2 regions of the Rhizobium sp. P2_G9 genome follow, and region 1 is predicted to be linked to the other one. Evidence: predicted binding sites of a transcription regulator. Region 1 holds the regulator's gene; the other holds the start of a gene.
What was found. Region 1 encodes LexA, which represses DNA repair genes until DNA is damaged. Its sites were predicted from a motif close to TGTTCNNNNTGTGTTCNG; they were not measured.

Region 2: the regulator LexA is predicted to act here: its motif matches at 2,816-2,833, upstream of AC1DYF_RS05590 (DNA recombination protein RmuC).

What each region holds. Positions count from the first base shown of each region.
Region 1 is NZ_JBFUFK010000012.1:23,076-28,557, reverse strand. Features, by position in the region: gene glmU (bifunctional UDP-N-acetylglucosamine diphosphorylase/glucosamine-1-phosphate N-acetyltransferase GlmU) at 1-1,281, shown strand, start outside; gene lexA (transcriptional repressor LexA) at 1,333-2,052, opposite strand; gene AC1DYF_RS11840 (hypothetical protein) at 2,363-2,506, opposite strand; gene coaD (pantetheine-phosphate adenylyltransferase) at 2,787-3,281, shown strand; gene AC1DYF_RS11830 (peptidylprolyl isomerase) at 3,304-3,873, shown strand; gene AC1DYF_RS11825 (peptidylprolyl isomerase) at 3,949-4,461, shown strand; gene queA (tRNA preQ1(34) S-adenosylmethionine ribosyltransferase-isomerase QueA) at 4,562-5,482, shown strand, end outside.
Region 2 is NZ_JBFUFK010000005.1:25,906-31,387, forward strand. Features, by position in the region: gene AC1DYF_RS05580 (methyl-accepting chemotaxis protein) at 1-415, opposite strand, end outside; gene AC1DYF_RS05585 (ribokinase) at 610-1,509, opposite strand; gene AC1DYF_RS05590 (DNA recombination protein RmuC) at 1,554-2,762, opposite strand; gene def (peptide deformylase) at 2,897-3,409, shown strand; gene AC1DYF_RS05600 (FitA-like ribbon-helix-helix domain-containing protein) at 3,476-3,763, shown strand; gene AC1DYF_RS05605 (PIN domain-containing protein) at 3,760-4,182, shown strand; gene fmt (methionyl-tRNA formyltransferase) at 4,205-5,140, shown strand; gene truA (tRNA pseudouridine(38-40) synthase TruA) at 5,140-5,482, shown strand, end outside.

The sequences.
Region 1 (5,482 bases):
CACACGATCGGCAACCTGCCGATGATCTCGCACGTGATGCTGGCGCTCGGCCGCAGCGGTGCTGACTGCATCGCGCTGGTCGTTGGCCGCGATGCGGAGCCGGTCGTGGCCGCAGCGTCCGGGTCCGGTATCGAGGTCCGCGCCTTTGAACAGACCGAGCGGCTCGGCACAGGCCACGCTGTGCTGGCGGCGCGCGGCGAAATCGAAAAGGACTACGATCAGATCCTGGTCGCCTATGGCGACGGGCCTCTGATCGAACCCGCACCGCTGATCGAAGCGCTGGAGAAAGTGCGCGCCGGCTATGATGTCGCGGTCGTCGGCTTCGAAACCGACAAACCCACGGGCTATGGACGCCTGCTTACCAAGGACGGCGAGCTCGTCGCCATCCGCGAGGAAAAGGACGCGACAGAGGCCGAGCGGAAGGTCACCTTCTGCAATAGCGGCATCATGGCGATCGATGGCCGCAAGGCTTTGTCGCTGCTGACGAAAATCACCAACAACAATGTCAAGGGCGAGTATTACGTCACCGACATCATCGAAATCCTCCACCGCGAAGGCGGCAGGGCGGTGACGGTCGAAGCGCCGAGCGACATGGTTGCCGGCTGCAACAACCGGGCGGAACTCGCCGAACTCGAAGCGATCTGGCAGAAGAAGCGCCGCCATCAGTTGATGCTCTCCGGCGTCACGATGATCGCGCCGGAAACCGTCTTCCTGTCGCACGATACGCGGATCGGCCGCGACACCGTGATCGAACCGAATGTCTGGTTCGGCCCCGGCGTCACCATCGACAGTGACGTCGTCATCCACGCCTTCTCGCATATCGAGGGCGCCCATATTGCACCGGGCGCCAGCGTTGGTCCGTATGCACGGCTGCGGCCTGGCGCAGACCTGGGCGAAAAAGCCAAGGTCGGCAATTTCTGCGAAGTGAAGAATGCCGCGATCGGCGAGGGCGCCAAGGTCAATCATCTGAGCTATATCGGCGATGCGATCATCGGCGCGCGGGCGAATATCGGCGCCGGCACGATCACCTGCAATTATGATGGCTTCAACAAGTTCGAAACCCGGATCGGCGCCGACGCTTTCATCGGCTCGAACAGTGCGCTTGTCGCACCGGTGACGATCGGGGCAGGGGCGCTGACCGCCTCCGGCAGCGTGATCACCGAGGATGTTCCGGATGGCGCCGCCGGCTTCGGCCGCGCCCGTCAGGTCAACAAGGAGGGCTATGCGATCGTGATCATGGCACGCAACAAGGCGCTCAAGGAATCAAAGAAGAAGAAATGATATTAGCCGACGCAGGCGAGGCTGCTCGCCGCGCGTCAACCGATCGGCTTGTCAGTGATAGCGGCGAATGAGCCCGACCAGCTTGCCCTGGACCTTGACGCGATCCGGCCCGAAGATGCGGGTCTCGTAAGCCGGATTCGCGGCCTCAAGCGCAATGGAAGCCCCCTTGCGGCGGAAGCGCTTGAGCGTCGCCTCTTCGTCGTCGACGAGCGCCACGACGATGTCGCCCGGGCTGGCCGTGCTGCCGTTGCGGATGATGACTGTGTCGCCGTCGAGGATGCCGGCCTCGATCATCGAATCGCCCTTGACCTCGAGCGCATAATGTTCGCCGCCGCCGAGCATGCCGGCAGGGACTGAAATATCGTGGGTAATGTTCTGGATCGCCGAGATTGGCACGCCGGCAGCAATGCGGCCCATGACCGGGATTGACACCGCGTCACCGCTGTTCTCATTTGCAGCCGGCTTCGGCGCAGGCGCTGGCTGGACCTTGCCGAGCGAGCCTTCGATAACGCTCGGATTGAAACCCTTCTGCGGCGGCTTGATGCTCGGCGAATAGGCCTCGGGCAGCTTGATGACTTCGAGCGCCCGGGCACGGTTGGGAAGCCGGCGAATGAAACCGCGTTCCTCCAATGCCGTGATCAACCGGTGGATGCCGGACTTAGAGGCCAAATCGAGCGCATCCTTCATCTCATCGAACGAAGGGGGCACGCCGGACTCCTTCATCCGCTCATGGATGAACAGTAGAAGTTCCTGTTGTTTTCTCGTCAGCATGGACGTCCCCTTGGGAATCGTGAAACAAATCTCGAACAAACACTATATGTTCCATGTATGTTCCGCAAGGGTTTTAAATATGGTTAACGCGGAGGCCGATAAGCGGCTTTTGCTTATATGCCGGGAACCGCCCACCCACGTTCAATCCGCCGGTCTAAGCCGGCTCGCCCGAGGCATCGGATCTTTGCTTAGGTGGCTATGGCAGGGTCGCACAACGAAAAACCGGACGGCAGGGGAGCCGTCCGGTTTTTACACATGAGCGCGGGCTTGCGGGGAGGGGGTGGGGAGGGGACGCCCGCGCGTCTGGAACTTAGAACTGGAGGGCGGCACTGTGGGAAAGTGCATCCCGTGTGGCGTTGTTTTCACGCACTGCGTTAATGATCGAGGAAACTGCGGTCGCCACGAACATGACGGAAATCAGGCCTGCCATCAGGGTCAGCGTCATGTACATCATCGTCGTCGTCCTTTTCGTCTCTCGTCCGGGTGCGCTGTCGATGGAACCTTTATCCCACATCGCGCACCCGGTTGCTGTTTCCTTGGGAACATGCGCTTCTTGTTATCATTGCGCTGTCCTCCGAACTTGACGCCATATAACCATTGATGATCCGAACCGGCCGTGAATGGGGCGTTCATCCGCCGTTCAGGTTTCTGGCTCACCCGGAAACCATGGATTTTCGGTTGCGCCGATACCACATCCATGACAAAAGGCGGGACCATTTTCGGCAGCGCGCGCAATGACAACAGCCTTCTATCCCGGTTCATTCGATCCCCTGACCAACGGGCATCTGGACGTGCTGATCCAGGCACTCAACATCGCCTCCAAGGTCATCGTCGGCATCGGCGTCCATCCCGGCAAGGCACCGCTGTTCTCCTTCGAGGATCGCGCCTCGCTGATCCGCCTGTCGCTCGAAGACGTGTTGCCGGACCGGATCGGCGACATCCAGGTGATCTCCTTCGACAATCTCGTCGTCGATGCGGCGCGCGCGCATGGAACCAAAGTGCTGATCCGCGGTTTGCGCGACGGAACCGATCTCGACTACGAAATGCAGATGGCCGGCATGAACCGGCAGATGGCGCCGGATATCCAGACGGTGTTCCTGCCGGCCGGCACGGCGTCCAGGCCCATAACCGCCACATTGGTGCGCCAGATCGCCGCGATGGGCGGCGATGTCAGTGCTTTCGTGCCGAAGCCGGTGCTCGCCGCGCTCGAGGAAAAACGCCAACGCTGAGCCCAAAAACAACGGAGCTTCCATGATCTTCCTGAAATCCATCGCCGCGGCCGCATTGCTGCTGTTCGCCGGCCTTGCCGCCCAGGCATATGCCAATCCCAACCAGATCACCATCCAGCTCAAGAACGGTCCGGTCGTGATCCAGCTGATGCCGGATATCGCGCCGCAGCACGTCAAGCGCATCGAGGAACTGGCTGCCAAGCACCAATATGACAATGTCGCCTTCCACCGCGTCATCGACGGCTTCATGGCCCAGACCGGCGACGTCAAGTTCGGCAATCTGAAGAAGGGTTTCGATCCGAACGCGGTTGGCACCGGTGGCTCCGACCTGCCAGACCTGCCGGCCGAGTTTTCGCAAGTGCCGTTCGAGCGCGGCACGATCGGCATGGCCCGTTCGCAGGATCCCAATTCGGCCAATTCGCAGTTCTTCATCATGTTCGCGCCGGGCGATTTCCTCAACGGCCAGTACACGGTGGTCGGCAAGGTCGTTTCCGGCATGGAATTCGTCGACAAGATCAAGCGCGGCGACCCGAACAATAACGGTTCAGTCAGCGATCCCGACCGGATGATCAAGGTCACGGTCGGTAAATAACACCAGGCATTTACGGAGGGTTGCTGAGCAGCCCACGTTCAGAATGCGTCGAGACAACAAGCAAGGAGAAAACCCATGGCCGAGATCAAGGATCCGGAAAACACGCTCATCATGGAAACCACCAAGGGCAAGGTCGTCATCGAGTTGATGCCGAACGCCGCGCCCGGCCATGTGGCGCGCATCAAGGAACTGACCCGCGAAGGCGCCTATGACGGTGTCGTCTTCCACCGCGTCATCAATGAATTCATGGCCCAGACGGGCGATGTCGAATATGGCAAGAAGGGCGGCAAGTCCTTCGATCCGCGCCGCGCCGGCATGGGCGGTTCGGAAAAGCCGGATCTGAAGGCGGAATTCTCGGCGATCAGCCATGTGCGCGGCACCTGCTCGATGGCCCGCTCGCAGAACCCGAATTCTGCCAATTCGCAGTTCTTCATCTGCTTCACCGATGCGCCGTGGCTCAACAAGCAATATTCGGTCTGGGGCCAGGTGATCGAAGGCATGGACAATGTCGACAAGATCAAAAAGGGCGAACCAGTGGTCGACCCTGACGAGATCGTGTCGATGAAGGTCGCCGCGGACGTCAAGTAATCCGTTTTCGATGGACATCGGCCGCTCCGGGGCTTATGCGCCGGGGCGGTTTTCTTTTGTGGCTATACTCCCTGAGCAGGGGAGCGCCTTCGAGTTTCTCATGCGTGTTGACCTTTTCGATTTCGAGCTTCCCGAGGAGCGGATTGCCTTACGGCCGGCGAACCCGCGCGATTCTGCGCGCCTGCTGGCGGTCGATCCGAACACCGAAACGCAGTTCTCGGACCTCGTCGTCCGCGACCTGCCGGATCTGCTGAATCCCGGTGACGTTCTGGTCTTCAACGATACCAAGGTCATCCCTGCGCAGCTTGAAGGCACGCGCATTCGTGATGAAGGGACGGCGTCCGTCTCCGTCACCCTGCACATGCGCGTCGGCCCGAACGCATGGAAGGCCTTTGCCCGCCCAGGCAAGCGTATCAAACAAGGTGACCGGCTGCAGTTCGGCCATTCCGGCAATGCCTGCCTGCTCGGCGCACTCGACGCCTCCGTGACGGAAAAGGGCGAGGCGGGCGAGGTGACGCTTTCCTTCGATCTGTCCGGCCCTGCGCTGGACGAGGCGATCGCCACGGTCGGCCATATTCCGCTGCCTCCTTACATCGCTTCGAAGCGCCCCGAGGACGACCGGGATCGCGCTGACTATCAGACGATTTACGCTAGGGAAGAGGGCGCCGTCGCAGCCCCCACCGCCGGCCTTCACTTCACGCCGCAACTGTTTGAAAGGCTGGATGAAAAGGGCATTGAGCGCTGCTTCGTCACGCTGCATGTCGGGGCAGGGACCTTCCTGCCGGTCAAGGCCGACGATACGACCGAGCATCACATGCATCACGAGATCGGCCACATCGATGGCGCCACCGCTGCAGCGCTCAATGCCGCCAAGGCGCGTGGCAATAAGGTGATCTGCGTCGGTACGACGTCGCTGCGGCTGCTGGAAAGCGCGGCGGACGATAACGGGCGTCTCGCCGCATGGTCCGGCAGCACCGACATCTTCATCACGCCAGGTCACCGCTTCAAAATCGTCGACCGG
Region 2 (5,482 bases), on a different contig from region 1:
CGAAGATGCCCTTCTTGTTGCCGCCGAGCTCCAACTTGTTTTTCGCCGTGTCCTGCAGCGTATCGAAAGCCTTCGGCGCTTCGGCGAACCAGGAGCCGAAAGCCGACGGCTGCTGTTCGAGATTGGTCTTGAGGACGGCGATGACCGCCTTGCGGTCGAGATTGCCCATTTCGTGGCCGTGGGAAATGACGCCCGCCATCGTGCGGGCCGCGCTGGCAAGCGCGCCGACATCCGCCGCCACCGAGGAGGCAATCGATTTGGCTTCGGTTTCCGCCTGGGCCGAGATCAGAGACTGCACGCGGTCGCGCGTCTGCGAGATCTGGAAAAAGCTGGAGCCGAGCAGAAGAATGGCGACCGTGCTGCCGGTGACAAGCAGCAGTTTCGTGGCCAGGGATTTCGGAGCAAGCATGCGCATAAAAGCCTCAGAGAGAGTGAGTGGCGACAATCACCGGCCGCCGACATGTCTCGCGGCCGATGCCGGGATCCGGCATTGCCCTCTGATTATCTGCAAAACGTTAAATTAGCGGAAAACCGTATACGAACAATTAGCCCTGATTCGGCCGTTTTGACGCAGTTCTCCAGCGACTTGCCGCAATGCAGCAAGCGGCCCTACAGACGCCCCTCGACTTCGTGCGCTACCGGGATCGACGGCTGCGCACCGGCCTTCGTGCAGGCAAGCGAGCCGGCGACAGCCGCGCGCCGCAGCGCGGTCTCGAACTTCAGGCCGCGATCGAGCCCGGCGGCGAAATAGCCGCAGAACGTATCCCCTGCCCCGACCGTGTCGACCGGCTCGATCTCCAGCCCCTTGGCCCGAACGATCTTGCCCTCGCGCGCCGCCACGACACCGTCCGCGCCGAGCGTGACTATGATGGTCTGGCGATGGTCCTTGTTGATCCTCAGCATCTCGGCTTCCCGTGCCTCGTCGCTGAGCCCGCTGCGGCCGGCAAACAGCTCAAACTCGGTCTCGTTGGCGATGACGATGGTGGCGAGTTGCGCCAGACGCCGGGCATCCGGCGTGATCGGGGCGATGTTGACGACCGTGGTCACGCCCTTTTCCCGTGCCGCCAACAGGCCTGCCTCGATCGCTGCCGGCGGAATCTCCATCTGCAGCATCAGGATGTCGTTGCGGTTCATCGCTGCCACCGCCGCCTTCGCATCCTCGGTGGTGACCGTGCCGTTGGCGCCGGGAACGATGGCGATGACGTTCTCGCCATCGCCGCCGACGAAGATCAGCGCCACGCCGGTGGCCGTGGAGGCGGATTTGACCCGGTCGAGGCTGACGCCGTCATAGCGGAGATAGGTCAGCGCCGGCACGGCAAACTCGTCCTCGCCGCATGCGCCGGCCATCGCGACTTCAGCGCCGGCACGGCGCGCTGCGAGCGCCTGGTTGGCACCCTTGCCGCCGGGTGCTGTGACGAAATTGCTGCCGGCAACCGTTTCGCCCGGCTTGGGCAACCGCGACACGGTGGCGATGAGGTCCATATTGATGGAGCCGAGAACGGTGATCATGGCAAGGTCCTGAAATTTCTCCCATGCGCATCTCGCAGGGAATCTCAGTCTTCGTCAACCACCCTCAGCTTCAACTGCCCGGTCCGGCTCTCGACGGAACGGCCGGCGGTGGCCTGAGCCCCGATCGGTTCACTCGCCTCGAACTCCATGGCTTCGATCTTCTCGCCGCGTTTCACCAGCTTGTCGGACGAAGTGACGATCTGCTCGACATCCTTTTGCGCGGCGAGGAAATGCGATTGCAGCTTGCGCACGCGGTCGTCGAGCCTGCCAAGGTCCTCCATCAGCCGGATCACCTCGCCCTGGATCAAATGTGCCTGCTCGCGCATGCGTTGATCCTTAAGGACCGACTGGATCACCTGGATGGAGAGCATCAACAGCGAGGGCGAGACGATCACCACCCGCGCCTTATGCGCCCGCTGCACGATCACCTCGAAATTCTCGTGGATTTCGGCGAAGATCGATTCCGACGGCACGAACATGAAGGCGGTGTCCTGCGTCTCGCCGCGGATCAGATATTTTTCGGAAATGTCCCGGATGTGGACGTCCATGTCGCGGCGGAACTGCTGGCCGGCCGCCTTGATCGCTTCAGGCCCACCGTCGCGGATCGCATTCCAGGCTTCGAGCGGGAATTTGGCGTCGATGACCAGCGACGGCTGGCCATTGGGCATTTTGACGAGACAATCGGGGCGCACACCGTTGGAAAGCGTCGCCTGGAATTCGTAGGCGCCCATCGGCAGGCCGTCGGCGACGATGGTCTCCATACGCGACTGGCCAAAGGCGCCGCGTGTCTGCTTGTTGGACAGGATCGCCTGCAGGCCGACGACATCCTTGGCCAAGGCCTGGATATTGTTCTGCGCCGTGTCGATGACCGCCAGTCGCTCCTGCAGATGACGCAGATTTTCATGCGTCGACCGTGTCTGTTCGGTCATGGTCTGACCGAGGCGATGCGTCATGCCGTCGATGCGCTGGTTGATCGCCTGGTTGAATTCATTCTGGCGCCTGCCAAAAACATCGGTCATCGCCGCAATGCGGCCCTGCATCTCGCTCTGCGCCCGAAGGATTTCAGCCAGGCGCGCTTCGGCTTCGACTGCGCGGAACCGTACTTCCTCGCCCTCCAGTTCTGCCCTGCGGCTGGCTGAGCGCCATGCGAAAAACAGAGCCAGCAGAACGAGCAGGATGACAAGCGCGCCGCCGGACAGCATCATGCCCAGCGTCACAGGGATGTTGGCGATCGTCATGAGAGGCGTGTTCATCAGAGCACTTTGCGTTGTCATGGGCAAACCATAGCAGATTCGCACGCAGACAACAGATCAAAACGAGAACATAGCCCTGTGTAGCCGGTTACAGATATATTGCAAGAGTTTTCGGCCTGTAATAAGGAGGGGATATGACCATCAGACCATTGATCATTCTTCCCGACCCTGTCCTGCGCCAGGTCTCGACCAAGATCGAGCAGGTGAACGACGATATTCGCAGCCTCGCCGACGACATGCTGGCGACCATGTATGACGCGCCCGGCATCGGGCTGGCCGCCATTCAGGTTGGCGTGCCGAAGCGCATGCTGGTCATCGATCTTTCCAAGGAAGGCGAGGACAAGAAGCCGCAGATTTTCATCAATCCGGAGATTTTGGCGGTTTCGGACGACCGCTCGATCTATGAGGAAGGCTGCCTGTCCATTCCGGATTACTACGCCGAAGTGGAACGGCCGGCGAGAATCAGCGTCAAGCATATCGACCTCCAGGGCAAAGAGCAGATGGTCGACGCCGAGGGCGTGCTCGCCACCTGCCTGCAACACGAGATCGACCATCTGAACGGCGTCCTGTTCATCGACCATATTTCCCGGCTGAAGCGCGAAATGGTGATCCGCAAATTCACCAAGGCCGCCAAGATGCGGGCGTGAGCCCGGGTTCATTGATTCCGGAGCGGCAACACACTATGATATCAGTGATATCATAGGAGGCGCACCTTGAGTGATCTTCTGATCCGGAATGTTTCTGAAGGCTTGAAAAAAGATCTTCAAGCACTTGCGAAGGCCAGCGGGCGGAGTCTTTCCGAGGAGACAAAACATATTCTTAGGAAAGGCCTGGCCGTGGAGAAAGAGAACAGATCCCCGATCGATGACGACCCCTATATGCAATTCCGGCGAACTTTTGCCGATGCCTTGCTCGGCGATGACGAACATCAGGAGATGATGGATGCGATCGATGCCTGGAGGGAAGAATCCAGGTCACCGGGACCCGAAGACTTCGAATGATCGTTCTTGACACCAATGTCGCTTCCGAGTTGATCAAGGCGGCTATAGACCCTGCGGTCCTTGGCTGGCTGAGACGTGGCGATCAGTTAGAGCATTTTCTAACGGCGACCAGCGTGATGGAAATGTGGTTCGGCGCCGAGCGGATTTTCCTGCGTAATAGGTCGTCGCGCTTGCTGGATGCAACCGAGTCTCTAATCAGCAAACGTTTTGTGGCCAGGATTTTGCCGCTTGGTCCGGAAGCGGCAGCTCTAGCCGGTCGAATACGGGCAGGTCGAGAAAATGTCGGGCGCGGAATATCCGTTCAGGACGCCCAGATCGCCGCTATCTGCCTCTTCCACGGCGCGACGCTCGCCACGCGCAATGTGAGGGATTTCGAGGGGCTTGATCTTCGCCTCGTAAATCCGTTTGAAGAGCCGTGAAATTCGAATCCTGGGAATGACGATGCCGCTCAGAATAATCTTCATGGGAACGCCCGACTTTTCCGTGCCGGTATTGCGCGCGCTTCATGACGCCGGCCATGAGATTGTTGCGGTCTATTCGCAGCCGCCGCGCCCAGCTGGGCGGCGCGGGCTGGAACTAACGCCATCGCCGGTACATCAGGCTGCCGAAGCACTTGGTTTGCCGGTCCTGATCCCGGTGAATTTCAAACAGGCCGAAGATGTTGCGCGGTTCCGCGCATTCAACGCCGATGTCGCCGTCGTCGTCGCCTATGGGCTGTTGTTGCCCACCTCCATCCTCGAAGGCACGCGGCTCGGCTGCTACAATGGCCATGCCTCGCTGTTGCCGCGCTGGCGCGGTGCGGCGCCGATCCAGCGGGCGATCATGGCCGGCGACCGCGAGACCGGAATGATGGTGATGAAGATGGATAAGGGGCTGGATACCGGCCCGGTGGCGTTGACCGCGGTGGTGCCGATCCCAATCGCGATGACGGCCGGCGAGTTGCACGACCGGCTCTCCGCGGCCGGAGCTGCGCTGATGGTCGAGGCGATGGCAAAGCTCGAGGCCGGCGATTTGCCACTCTCGCAGCAAGCCGAGGATGGTGGGCTCTATGCGGCGAAGATCAGCAAGGAAGAATCGCATATCGATTTCTCGCGTGGCGGTATGAACGTCCACAATCACATCCGTGGGCTCTCGCCATTCCCCGGCGCCTGGTTCGAGGCCGAGATCGGCGGCAAGAAGGAGCGGATCAAGGTGCTTCGCTCCGAACTGTCCGAGGGCACCGGAGACGCCGGCACAGTGCTTGACGACCGGTTGTCGGTCGCCTGCGGAAATGGTGCGGTCCGGCTACTGCGCCTGCAGCGGGCCGGCGGCAAGCCGCTCGATGCCGCGGAATTTCTGCGCGGGACGCCCATGCCTGCCGGCACGAGGTTCTGCTGATGCCGCGTTACCGCATGGTCGTCGAATATGACGGCACGCCCTATGTCGGCTGGCAGCGGCAGGACAATGGCAAATCCGTCCAGGAAGCGATCGAGAAGGCCGTGTTTGCGATGAGTGGCGAAACCTACTCGCTTCGGGCCGCAGGCCGCACCGATTCGGGCGTGCACGCCTATGGCCAGGTCTGCCATGTCGATCTCAGCCGCGAGTGGAAAGCGCAGACGCTGATGAATGCCGTCAATGCGCATCTCACCCTGGAAAACGAGCGGGTCGCCATCGTTGAAGCCGAGCAGATGCCGGACATCTGGGATGCGCGATTTTCGGCCACCAAGCGTCACTATCTCT